DNA from 4 places in the Kosakonia sp. MUSA4 genome. Region 4 is predicted to be linked to each of the others. Evidence: predicted binding sites of a transcription regulator. Region 4 holds the regulator's gene; each other region holds the start of a gene.
The links. Region 4 encodes PurR, which represses purine synthesis genes. Its sites were predicted from a motif close to CANGCAAACGTTTGCNTG; they were not measured.

Region 1 (3,124 bases), 2.8 Mb from region 4:
GTGTTGGTGGGATGATTGCCCGCTAGCGCTCTGTTTATCGGGACGACGGTGTCATCCGGCAATAAAAAAGGGAACCCGCAGGTTCCCTCGTTATTCCTCGCAGCGGGATTATTTCACCACGATAGTATTAATGATGTTTTCTGCGGCGGTTTGCGCCTGCTGCTGGTTATCCGCTGGCAGCGTGACCTGCAAGGTCAGCAGTTTATTGTCAACTTTGCCCAGCACCACGGAAGACCAAGCCGTCTGACCTTTGGCCGAGATAATGCTGTCGAGTTGTTGCAGCGTCTGGCCTTTGATCTCAATCGCTTTATTGGTCACAACCTGCAACTGCGGGTCGCGGCCACGCTGTTGATCTTCCAGGCGTTTCGCCAGCGCCGCTAAATCTTCCTGCGTGTTGTCGCCAACGATGACGATCACCGCTTTCTGGCCGGTGGCGTCGGAGTAAACGTGCATATTATTAGACTGGGTGCCCAGCTTGCCGCTCTGATCGGTCATATCCGCCGGCAGCGAGAAGCTGAGCTTGCCGTCAAGCAGCGTTATCGGCTGGCCTGTTGCATTGCTTTCAGCTGAAGCGGCCTGAACCGGCTTCTTGCTGTCGCTGTTATCACAGGCAGCCAGCCCGACGACCAGCAGGCCAATACCGACATATTTAACCAGATTGCGCATTGACTTCTTCCTTTCAATAAACAGCCATAACGGCTCAGCGCCCCATCTTATCACATCTGCCTGGCGGTACTCTTAACTGGCCTGCAACGCGTTAATTTCAGATTTGTCTGCCAGCCTTTTCAGTAACATATTCAACAACACACCGTACATCGGCAGGAAGAAGGCGATGCTGATAAGCACTTTAAAGCTGTAATCCACCATCGCGATTTCCGTCCAGTGCTGCGCCATAAACGCATCCGGGCTGCGCCAGAAAGCAATAAAGAAGAACGCAACGGTGTCGCTGGCGTTACCGAACACGGTGGAAGCCGCAGGCGCAAGCCACCAGCGGCGATTCTGACGCAGGCGGTTAAACACATGCACGTCGAGAATTTGCCCCAGCGCATAGGCCATAAAGCTGGCGCTGGCGATACGGGCGACAAACAGGTTGAAATGCGCCAGCGCGCCAAAACCTTGCCAGCTTCCCATATAAAACAGCGAAGAGATCACATAAGAGGCCAGCAGCGCAGGCACCATTACGGCGAAAATAATGCGTCTTGCCAGCGGCGCGCCGAAAATGCGCACGGTTAAATCTGTCGCGAGAAAAATAAACGGGAAACTGAATGCGCCCCAGGTGGTCTGGAAACCAAAAATGGCGACCGGCAGCTGCACCAGATAGTTACTGGAGATAATCACCAGCAGATGAAAAAGCGAAAGCCAGACCAGCGCTTTCATGCGCTGCGAGGATGAAAATTGCGTCATATTGTGACCTTTTTGGTAAATGGGGTGAGGGAACCCAGTACTTTTTTGTGCTCTGCCACGCAGAGCCGCCGCATGATACTGCAACTATTGCCGGATGCAATGGTTAATTTTAACGCAATCGTTAACCTTGCTTGCGTCACAAAAAAGGCGGCGTAAACTAATGCGGTTTTTTCCCTTGCGAGATGAAGATGACCGATTTCTTTTCCACTGCTGACCATACGCTGGATGCGCAGGGTTTACGCTGCCCGGAACCGGTAATGATGGTGCGCAAAACCGTGCGTAATATGCAGGTTGGCGAAACATTGCTGATTATCGCCGACGATCCGGCAACCACCCGCGATATTCCCGGCTTTTGCCGTTTTATGGAACACGAGCTGGTCGCCGGGCAAACCGAATCACTGCCGTATCGCTACGTGGTGCGTAAAAGCCACTAATCTTTGCTGCGTAACAGGCGCAACGCATTGGCGGTCACCAGCACCGTTGCGCCGGTATCCGCCAGCACTGCCAGCCACAGCCCGGTCATTCCCAGCAGCGTCGTCAGCAGAAAGATAGCTTTCAAACCCAGCGCCATGGCGATGTTCTGGCGAATATTGTTGTGCGTCGCGCGCGCCAGGCGGATCATCTGCCCAATGCCGATCAGGCGGTTATGCGTTAATGCCGCGTCCGCCGTTTCCAGCGCCACATCGGTGCCGCTGCCCATCGCAATCCCGATGGTTGAGGCTTTCATGGCGGGCGCATCGTTGATGCCATCGCCCACCATCGCCAGCGGTGAACGCTGATTCAGCGCCTGTACCGCCTGCACTTTATCTTCCGGCAACAGCCCGGCGCGGAAATCCAGCCCCAGCTCCCCGGCGATCGCCGCCGCCGCGCGCGGGTTATCTCCGGTCAGGATCACGCCCTGAACGCCCAGCGCATGCAGCGCGGCAACCGCTTCTTTAGCGTCATCGCGCAGCGTATCCTGCAGCGCCAGCGTGCCAATCGCTTCGCCATCGCGCTCAACCACAATAACGGTCTGGCCGAGGCTCTCCTGCTGATGAATGTGTGTTAACAGCGAGCCTGGCACTCCTTGCGGCAGTTTATCCGGTGCGCTGATGCGAACATATTGCCCGTCAATCTGTGCTTCGATCCCTTTCCCGGCCAGCGTTCTCTGCGCTTGCGCTGTCGGAATCGGCAACTGGCGGCGCTGCGCTTCCTGTACAACAGCCTGCGCCAGCGGGTGAGTGGAGCCCTGTTCAACGGCGGCGCTGAGCGCCAGCAGTTCCGCTTCGTCGATCCCCGCCAGCGGCGTGACCGCGACAACCTGCGGTTTGCCTATGGTCAGCGTGCCAGTTTTATCAAATGCCACCTGGCGGATGCGACCAAGTTGTTCCAGCGCCGCGCCACCTTTGATTAACGCGCCACGCCGTGCGGCGACTGCCAGCCCGGAGGTAATCGCGGCTGGCGTAGAGATCACCAGCGCGCACGGGCAACCAATCAACAGCAACGCCAGCCCTTTGTAGATCCACGGTAACCACGGCGCAGCGAACAGCAGCGGCGGCACAACCGCGACCAGCAGCGCTACTGCCATAATCGCTGGTGTATAGATGCGGCTAAAGCGATCGATAAAGCGCTCAATTGGCGCGCGGCGCTCTTCGGCCTCTTCAATCAGCTTGAGGATACGGTCGATGGCGTTTTCGCCGGGCTTCGAGACCACTTCCAGCGTCACCAGACGATCGACGCT
Region 2 (3,124 bases), 2.3 Mb from region 4:
GCTCTGCAACGCTTTTTGCGCGACGTCTTCATCCGCTTCGATATCAACCACCACATAACCCATATACGGCGTTGTTTGCAGGTACTGCGCCGCGATGTTGATATTCTGGCTGGCGAAGATTTGGTTGAGTGCAGTCAGCACGCCAGGACGGTTTTCGTGGATGTGCAGCAAGCGACGGCCACCGTGCATCGGCAAAGAAACTTCCGGGAAGTTAACAGCCGACAGCGTAGAACCGTTGTCAGAATATTTAATCAGTTTACCAGCCACTTCAAGACCGATATTTTCCTGCGCTTCTTGCGTTGAACCGCCGATGTGCGGCGTCAGCAGCACGTTGTCAAATTCGCACAGCGGGGAATCAAACGGGTCGCTGTTGGTGGCGGGTTCCGTCGGGAAGACGTCAATTGCCGCACCGGCCAGATGTTTGCTTTTCAGCGCATCGCACAGCGCCGGAATATCGACCACCGTGCCGCGAGAAGCATTGATCAGTAGCGCGCCCGGCTTCATCAATCTCAGCTCTTCAACGCCAATCATATCTTTGGTTGACGGCGTTTCCGGCACATGCAGACTCACCACATCGCTCATGTTCAGCAAATCGGAAAGATGCTGTACCTGCGTGGCGTTGCCCAGCGGCAGCTTGCTTTCAATATCGTAGAAGAAGACGTGCATCCCCAGCGATTCCGCCAGAATGCCCAACTGCGTACCGATATGGCCATAGCCGATAATGCCAAGCTTTTTACCGCGCGCTTCGTAGGAACCGACCGCCAGTTTGTTCCAGATACCGCGGTGCGCTTTCGCGTTCGCTTCAGGAATACCGCGCATCAGCAGCAACAGTTCGCCAATAACCAGTTCCGCCACGGAACGAGTGTTGGAGAACGGCGCATTGAACACCGGAATACCACGCTTTGCAGCAGCGTCCAGATTCACCTGGTTAGTACCAATACAGAAACAGCCCACCGCGACTAATTTTTCCGCCGCAGCGATAACATCTTCGGTCAGTTGAGTACGGGATCGCAGGCCGATAAAGTGGGCATCACGGATGGACTCTTTAAGCTGCTCAGTGTCCAGCGCGCCTTTGTGGAATTCAATGTTGGTATAACCCGCCGCGCGGAGGCTATCCAGCGCTTTCTGGTGCACCCCTTCGACGAGCAGAAATTTAATCTTGTCTTTCTCCAGTGATACCTTTGCCATTTACCCGACCCTGTTTTTTGTCTTGACTGTGATGTTGTGCGAAATGCAGTTTTCTTCAGTCAACATATCAAAAAAAACTATTGCAGCAATATGAACGTTTGCGTGCACACTCTGAAGAAATGTCATCCAGCGGGAAATGGCAGATAAAAATGCTGGTAAAGCGAGGAATGATGGCAGGTAGTGCATAGCCAGCCGATAAATGTGACACATATCACCAAATTTGCCGATCGCGTTTTTTTACAGGGAGGCGAGCGCCTCCCCGTCAGATCATTTTATGATGGTTTTCACACCGTCGGCGGTGCCGATCAGCGCCACATCCGCGCCACGATTGGCGAATAACCCTACAGTGACTACGCCCGGGATGCTATTGATGCTGTTTTCCAGCGCAATCGGATCGATGATCTCCAGCCCATAAACGTCGAGGATCACGTTGCCGTTATCGGTGACAACATTCTGACGATATTCCGGGCGCCCGCCCAGCTTCACCAGTTGACGCGCAACGGCGCTGCGAGCCATCGGGATAACTTCCACCGGCAGCGGGAATTTCCCCAGGATATCAACCTGCTTGGATGCATCAGCGATACAGATAAATTTATCCGCTACCGAGGCGATAATTTTCTCGCGCGTCAGCGCTGCGCCGCCGCCTTTGATCATCTGCATCTGGCCGTTGATTTCGTCCGCGCCATCAACGTAGATACCCAATTTATCCACTGCATTGAGATCGAACACGGTAATGCCAAGACTTTTCAGTTTCGCGGTGGAGGCATCCGAACTGGAAACCGCGCCTTCGATCTGGCCTTTCATCGTGCCGAGCGCATCAATAAAGTGCGCCGCAGTGGAGCCAGTGCCTACGCCGACAATGGTTCCGGGCTCAACATACTTGAGTGCCGCCCAGCCCACTGCTTTTTTGAGTTCATCCTGCGTCATGGTCGTTCGCCTGTGGTGTGAAATTTCAGGCGCATTATAGACCACCCTTCGCCTAAATGTCCCTGTGACCCGTGTCACATTACGCGACGTCCAATTTCGTCTGATTCTAATAAAAATTTATGTCATAGTGCTGAGTAATCATTTTTCAGGAGATTGGCCGAGCAATGAAACGTCCGGACTACAGAACATTACAGGCGCTTGATGCGGTCATTCGTGAGCGTGGGTTTGAGCGCGCCGCGCAAAAACTGTGTATTACTCAGTCCGCCGTGTCGCAGCGCATAAAACAGCTCGAAAACATGTTCGGCCAGCCATTACTGGTTCGTACTGTTCCGCCGCGTCCCACCGAACAAGGGCAAAAACTGCTGGCGCTGTTGCGTCAGGTCGAGCTGCTGGAAGAAGAGTGGCTGGGCGATGAGCAAACAGGCTCGACGCCGCTGCTGCTGTCGCTGGCGGTCAACGCCGACAGCCTGGCAACCTGGCTGCTGCCTGCGCTGGCACCGGTGCTGGTGGATTCACCCATTCGGCTGAACTTGCAGGTTGAGGATGAAACCCGCACCCAGGAGCGACTGCGTCGCGGCGAGGTGGTTGGTGCGGTCAGTATTCAGCCGCAGGCGCTGCCGAGCTGCCTTGTCGATCAACTTGGTGCGCTGGATTATCTGTTTGTCGGTTCCAGAGAGTTCGCCGAACGCTACTTTCCTAACGGCGTGACCCGTTCCGCGCTGTTAAAAGCTCCGGCGGTAGCGTTCGACCATCTGGATGATATGCATCAGGCATTTTTGCAGCAGTATTTCGATTTACCGCCGGGCAGCGTGCCCTGCCATATCGTGAATTCATCGGAAGCGTTTGTGCAACTGGCGCGCCAGGGCACGACCTGCTGTATGATCCCGCACCTGCAAATCGAGAAAGAATTGAAGAGCGGCGATTTGATCGATCTGACGCCAGGCCTGTTACAGCGCCGTATGCTCTACTGGCACCGTTTTGCGCCGGAAAGTCGGATGATGCGCAACGT
Region 3 (3,124 bases), 1.8 Mb from region 4:
CAAGCTGTTGGGCGGCAAACTGCATAAATCCGACCGGGCCGCACAGATAAAATTCCATCGCCGGGTCGCTGAATTTCCCTTCCTGCGCGGTTAAATCCATTAATCCTTCACTGTGAAAACGACCGCGATCGGTCGCCTGCGGCTGCTGATACCAGACATGCTGGTAGAAGTCGTTGAGTGATGCGCCAAGCTGGCTGACTTCGTCAGCAAAAGCATGGACCTGACCATCAAGCGCGGCGTGGAACCAGTTAACCTGCGCGCGATGCTGTGTCTTGGCCAGATGATCCAGCATCGCCAGCATTGGCGTCTGGCCGACACCGGCAGAAATCAGCGTTACCGGCGTAGTGGCCGGAATAGCCATAAAGAAATCCCCGGCAGGCGCGGCCAGATGAACGATATCGCCCGGTTTGGCTTCGTCGTGCAGCCATTCGGAAACCTGACCACCCGCTTCGCGTTTCACGGCGATGCGGTACGTTTTGCCATTCGGCTTGCGGGTCAGTGAGTACTGACGAATTTCCTGGTGGGCAAAACCTTCCGGCTTCAGCCAGATACCGAGATATTGTCCCGGCTGATAATCCGCAACCGGCAGACCATCGACAGGTTCAAATTCAAAACTGGTGATCAACGCGCTCTGCGGGATTTTTTCACGCAGACGGAAAGCGCGCGTACCTTGCCAGCCGCCGGTTTTTTCTGCGTGCTCGCTGTAGATTTGCGCTTCGCGATTGATAAAGACGCCCGCCAGCACGCCGTAGGCTTTTCCCCATGCATCCAGTACTTCCTGGCCCGGGCTGAACATCTCATCCAGCGTCGCCAGCAGATGCGCGCCAACGATGTTGTACTGCTCCGGCTGGATCTGGAAGCTGGTGTGTTTCTGGGCGATTTTTTCCACCGCAGGCAGCAGGGCGGCGAGATTATCAATATTGCTGGCATACGCGGCAATGGCATTGAACAGTGCTTCACGCTGATCGCCGTTGCGCTGGTTGCTCATATTGAAGATCTCTTTCAGCTCCGGATTATGCGTAAACATACGGTCATAAAAATGCGCGGTCAGTTTGGGGCCGGTCGCGGCCAGCAGGGGAAGGGTGGCTTTTACCGTTGCGATGGTTTGGGCGTCGAGCATGGTGCTTCCTTTTTTGGTTAACTTTTAAAGTTGTATTTTAAATGCATCTTATAGCGCAGCGCACTGGCTTGTAAAGAGCTGACAATGTAAAGGGGTTTGAACGTGAATAACTTGCATCACAAACCTGAAAAGAAATCCGTTTTCTCGCCGGATGGCATTATCGCTCAAACCCTTGCCTGGTGCGGAGCCAAACGTTTGCGTAAAAACCTTTGTCAAGACCTGTTATCGGGTTATTAATCAGTTATACTGTGAGCCGTTCCCCAAATTGGGCCTTCGAAAAGAGTTGTTTTGTTAGCTGAGTCAGGAGATGCGGATGTTAAAGCGTGAAATGAACATTGCCGATTATGATGCCGAATTATGGCAGGCTATGGAGCAAGAAAAAGTACGTCAGGAAGAGCACATTGAACTGATCGCCTCCGAAAACTACACCAGCCCGCGTGTGATGCAGGCTCAGGGTTCTCAGCTGACGAACAAATATGCTGAAGGCTATCCGGGCAAGCGCTACTACGGCGGTTGCGAATATGTGGATATCGTTGAGCAACTGGCTATCGATCGTGCAAAAGAGCTGTTTGGCGCCGATTACGCCAACGTGCAGCCGCACTCCGGTTCGCAGGCGAACTTCGCGGTTTACACCTCTCTGCTGGAGCCGGGCGACACTGTTCTGGGTATGAACCTGGCGCACGGCGGCCACCTGACTCACGGTTCTCCGGTGAACTTCTCCGGCAAGCTGTACAACATCGTACCTTACGGCATCGATGAAACCGGCCACATCGATTACAACGACCTGAATACACAGGCGCAGAAGCACAAACCGAAAATGATCATCGGCGGCTTCTCTGCTTACTCCGGCGTGGTTGACTGGGCGAAAATGCGTGAAATCGCCGACAGCATCGGCGCTTACCTGTTCGTCGATATGGCGCACGTTGCTGGCCTGGTCGCCGCAGGCGTTTACCCGAACCCGGTTCCGCATGCGCACGTTGTGACCACCACCACGCACAAAACCCTGGCGGGTCCGCGCGGCGGCCTGATCCTGGCGAAAGGCGGTAGCGAAGATCTGTACAAAAAACTGAACTCCGCAGTGTTCCCTGGCGGCCAGGGCGGCCCGCTGATGCACGTGATCGCTGGTAAAGCGGTGGCGCTGAAAGAAGCGATGGAGCCTGAGTTCAAAACCTACCAGCAGCAGGTCGCGAAAAACGCCAAAGCGATGGTTGAAGTGTTCCTGAGCCGCGGCTACAAAGTGGTTTCCGGCGGTACGGACAACCACCTGTTCCTGCTGGATCTGGTAGATAAAAATCTGACCGGTAAAGAAGCAGATGCCGCGCTGGGCCGTGCTAACATCACCGTTAACAAAAACAGCGTGCCGAACGATCCGAAGAGCCCGTTCGTCACCTCCGGTATCCGTATCGGCAGCCCGGCAGTGACTCGTCGCGGTTTTAAAGAAGCGGAAGTGAAAGAGCTGGCTGGCTGGATGTGTGACGTGCTGGACAGCATCAATGACGAAGCGGTTATTGAGCGCACCAAACAGAAAGTGCTGGATATCTGCGCGCGCTTCCCGGTTTACGCGTAAGCATTAGATCAGAAAGCAAAAAGGCCGCATTGAGCGGCCTTTTTTATGCCTGTCGCCTGGCAAACGCGCTCTACTGCAAGCTGGCGTAACCGTGAATGCCCATATACATTCCGACCAGCGCAATCAGCGCGCTGGAGAAATAAGGGGCTTTACGGGCGATGGTGTTGAAGCCGGACCAGCGTTTTGCCGCCTGCTGTACGCTAAAGGCAGCGCCGACACCGACCGCGACCAGCGTCAGCGCAAGGCCGATACTGAAACAGACCACCAGCGTGGCACCCAGCGTCAGCGCTTTGAGCTGAATACAGATCAGCAGAATGGTGATCGCCGCCGGGCAGGGGATCAGCCCGCCGGTCAGACCAAACAACAGGATCTGCCCATTCGTCACTTCGGTCCCGTTAAAGCGGCGCTCAATATCTCTGGCATGCGCCCGTTCGTGC
Region 4 (3,124 bases):
AACGCAGCGCCAGTAACAGGCTGGCGTCCCGTACCCACAATGTTCCCAGACAGCCAAGTGCGAAAATGGTCAGCCCGCTCAACAGAATAGGTCTGCGGCCATAGCGATCCGACAATGGCCCCCACACCAGTTGTGCGACAGCAAAGCCTGCCAGGAACAAACTGAGCGTGGCGCTAACGATGGCCGGAGAGGTTTGCAAATCTTGTTGTATCGCGCTAAACGCGGGCAGGTACATGTCGGTGGCTAAAAAGCCCAGCACGCTTAATCCCGCGAGCCAGACTAAAAATCCTTTGCCAGGTTGCATTCGAGTTCTCACCTTGTTGCTTCTTCAGGGCTGTCGAGTGTAAGGAGTGCTTTCCTGCTTGTGAAACGCTAATATTTGCGCAGTGATTTCAAAATTTTTGCAGGCAGATTATGTGGTCAGAATATTCACTGGAAGTGGTAGATGCTGTTGCGCGCAACGGTAGTTTCAGCGGTGCCGCCCAGGAGCTGCACCGTGTACCTTCAGCAGTGAGCTATACCGTGCGCCAACTCGAAGAGTGGCTGGCGGTTCCGTTATTCGAACGCCGTCATCGCGATGTGGAGCTAACACCCGCCGGAAGCTGGTTTTTAAAAGAGGGGCGATCTGTTATCAAAAAAATGCAGATCACCCGCCAACAGTGTCAACAGATCGCTAACGGCTGGCGCGGCCAGCTGGCGATTGCCGTGGATAACATTGTGAAACCGGCGCGAACACGGCAACTGATCGTCGATTTCTACCGACATTTTAACGATGTCGAGTTACAGGTTTACCAGGAGGTGTTCAACGGTGTCTGGGATGCGCTGGCAGATGGACGCGTTGAGGTGGCGATTGGCGCGACCCAGGCGATCCCGGTCGGTGGACGCTACGCGTTTCGTGATATGGGCATGCTGAGCTGGAAATGCGTGGTTTCCAGCCGCCATCCACTGGCATCAATGCCCGGCCCGCTAAGCGATGAAACGTTGCGCAACTGGCCTTCGTTGATTCAGGAAGATACGTCGCGCTCGTTGCCTAAACGCATTACCTGGCTGCTGGATAACCAGAAGCGGGTCATCGTGCCGGACTGGTCCGCTTCCGAAGCCTGCCTTTCTGCCGGGCTGTGCGTGGGGATGGTGCCCGCGCATTTCGCCCGTCCACGGCTGGACAGCGGCGACTGGGTGGCGCTGGAACTGGAGAACCCTTTTCCGGATGCGGCCTGCTGCCTGACATGGCAACAAAACGACGCATCACCGGCGTTGAGCTGGCTGCTGGAGTATCTGGGGGACAGTGAGACGCTGAACAGCGAATGGTTGCGGGAGCCGGAGTAACGGCCCCCGCGGGATGTGATTAACGGCGGTAGTCGCGGAACGGGCCATCCGCCACCGAGCGGCGTTCGATCAGGCGCGGATGAACTTCAATGGATTGCGACTCTTCGCGTTTGTTGACGATACGATCGAGCAACATGGTAAACGCTGTTTCACCCAGCGAATCTTTCGGCTGATGGATGGTGGTCAGCGCGGGCGTAAAGTAGCGGGAATTGCGCACATTGTCATAGCCGATCAGCGAAATGTCCTGGGGAACGCGCAGCCCCATCTCATCTGCCGCGCAGAGCGCGCCCATCGCCATAATATCGCCGCCGCAGAACACGGCAGTGGGGCGGTGTGACTGGTTGAGGATCTGCTGCATCGCCCGGTAACCCGATTCCGGTTCAAAGTCGCCCTGTACGATCCAGTTTTCCGGTACGGTGATGATCGCTTCTTCCATCGCCTTCATAAAACCAGCGAGGCGGCCAGCGCCGGTGTTGCGCTCCAGCGGGCCTGGAATGACGCCGATATCGCGATGCCCGCGCTCAATCAGATAGCGGCCGGCCATATAGCCGCCTTCAAAAGCGTTATCAATGACCGAGTCGGTAAAATCGGCTTTCGCCTCGCCCCAGTCCATCACCACCATCGGGATATTACGGTACTCTTCCAGCATGCTCAGCAGCGATTCCGGGTATTCGGAGCACATCACCAGCAGGCCATCGACACGTTTTTGCGCCATCATCGACAGGTAGGCGCGCTGTTTCTCAAGGTTGTTCCAGGCGTTGCCAAGGATCAAGGTGTAGCCTTTCTGGAAGCATTTTTTCTCTACAGCTTCGATGATCTCGGCAAAATAGGCGGCTTCGCTGCTGGTGGCCAGCAAACCGATCGATTTAGTGTGATTGACTTTCAGGCTACGCGCCACGGCGCTGGGGGAGTAATGCAACTCTTTGATCGCTGCCCATACGGCGTTGCGGGTCTCTTCAGCGACGAAGCGCGTTTTGTTGATTACATGTGATACGGTTGTAGTGGAAACGTTTGCTCGTTTCGCGACGTCTTTAATCGTTGCCATCAGAAATCACTCCAGACCATATCATAAGCTCCTGATAATACTTAAGGTAAACGTTTGCCTTCAATCACCCTGAACCCCAGCAAAGTGAGTGCGGTACGCCGGGAAAAAGACACTAAACGTCAGGAGGGGAGTCAATGGCCGGTACGCTAATAAATTTAGCGTCGAATTTTGTCTTATCTTGAGCAAAAGGGGAAGCGCTAAAACATATCTCCCGCTAATTCCTGCAAGATTTTTATGATTATCTGTGCAAAAATGCGCAAACTCACTTTTTGTGGGGAAATGAAAATGGAGAAAAATTGATGAGCACCGATCTGAAGTATTCTTTGGTCACTACTGTCATTGTTCTGAGCCTGATTGTTTTCGGTGGGCTGACCGCCGCGCTGCATTGATCTGACACGAGGGAGAGCCTTCTCCCTCGGCTTTTCCCCCGCCATTGTTATCACTTCTGCAATAATCTTTTGTCATCCTGCTAACTTCTGTTTTTTGTGATTCATGTCATACTTTTGACTTCTGCGACAGTGTCCCCAACCGACACGGCTTTTTCGGAGTCAAACGATGAAAATTAATTTCCCTCTGCTTGCCCTGGCGATTGGCGCCTTTGGGATAGGTACAACGGAGTTCTCCCCGATGGGGTTGCTGCCCGTTATTGCCCGTGGCGTCGATGTTTCCATTCCGGCGGCGGGAATGCTGATTAGCGCTTATGCGATTGGCGTGATGGTGGGGGCGCCGCTAATGACGCTGCTGCTGTCACAC

Region 1: tusA (sulfurtransferase TusA) is a predicted target of PurR. The motif match lies at 1,516-1,533, and genes of this name have one in related genera.
Region 2: serA (phosphoglycerate dehydrogenase) is a predicted target of PurR. The motif match lies at 1,276-1,293, and genes of this name have one in related genera.
Region 3: glyA (serine hydroxymethyltransferase) is a predicted target of PurR. The motif match lies at 1,305-1,322, and genes of this name have one in related genera.

What each region holds. Positions count from the first base shown of each region.
Region 1 covers NZ_CP025697.1:5,112,242-5,115,365, reverse strand. Annotated here, with positions in the region: gene C0557_RS24395 (MFS transporter) at 1-15, shown strand, start outside; gene C0557_RS24390 (DcrB family lipoprotein) at 109-666, opposite strand; gene C0557_RS24385 (7-cyano-7-deazaguanine/7-aminomethyl-7-deazaguanine transporter) at 739-1,404, opposite strand; gene tusA (sulfurtransferase TusA) at 1,593-1,838, shown strand; gene zntA (Zn(II)/Cd(II)/Pb(II) translocating P-type ATPase ZntA) at 1,835-3,124, opposite strand, start outside.
Region 2 covers NZ_CP025697.1:4,500,165-4,503,288, forward strand. Annotated here, with positions in the region: gene serA (phosphoglycerate dehydrogenase) at 1-1,188, opposite strand, end outside; gene rpiA (ribose-5-phosphate isomerase RpiA) at 1,456-2,115, opposite strand; gene argP (DNA-binding transcriptional regulator ArgP) at 2,280-3,124, shown strand, end outside.
Region 3 covers NZ_CP025697.1:3,929,709-3,932,832, reverse strand. Annotated here, with positions in the region: gene hmpA (NO-inducible flavohemoprotein) at 1-1,120, opposite strand, end outside; gene glyA (serine hydroxymethyltransferase) at 1,434-2,687, shown strand; gene C0557_RS18495 (nickel/cobalt efflux protein RcnA) at 2,758-3,124, opposite strand, start outside.
Region 4 covers NZ_CP025697.1:2,173,142-2,176,265, forward strand. Annotated here, with positions in the region: gene punC (purine nucleoside transporter PunC) at 1-304, opposite strand, end outside; gene punR (DNA-binding transcriptional activator PunR) at 415-1,326, shown strand; gene purR (HTH-type transcriptional repressor PurR) at 1,346-2,371, opposite strand; gene C0557_RS10360 (YnhF family membrane protein) at 2,671-2,760, shown strand; gene C0557_RS10365 (MFS transporter) at 2,927-3,124, shown strand, end outside.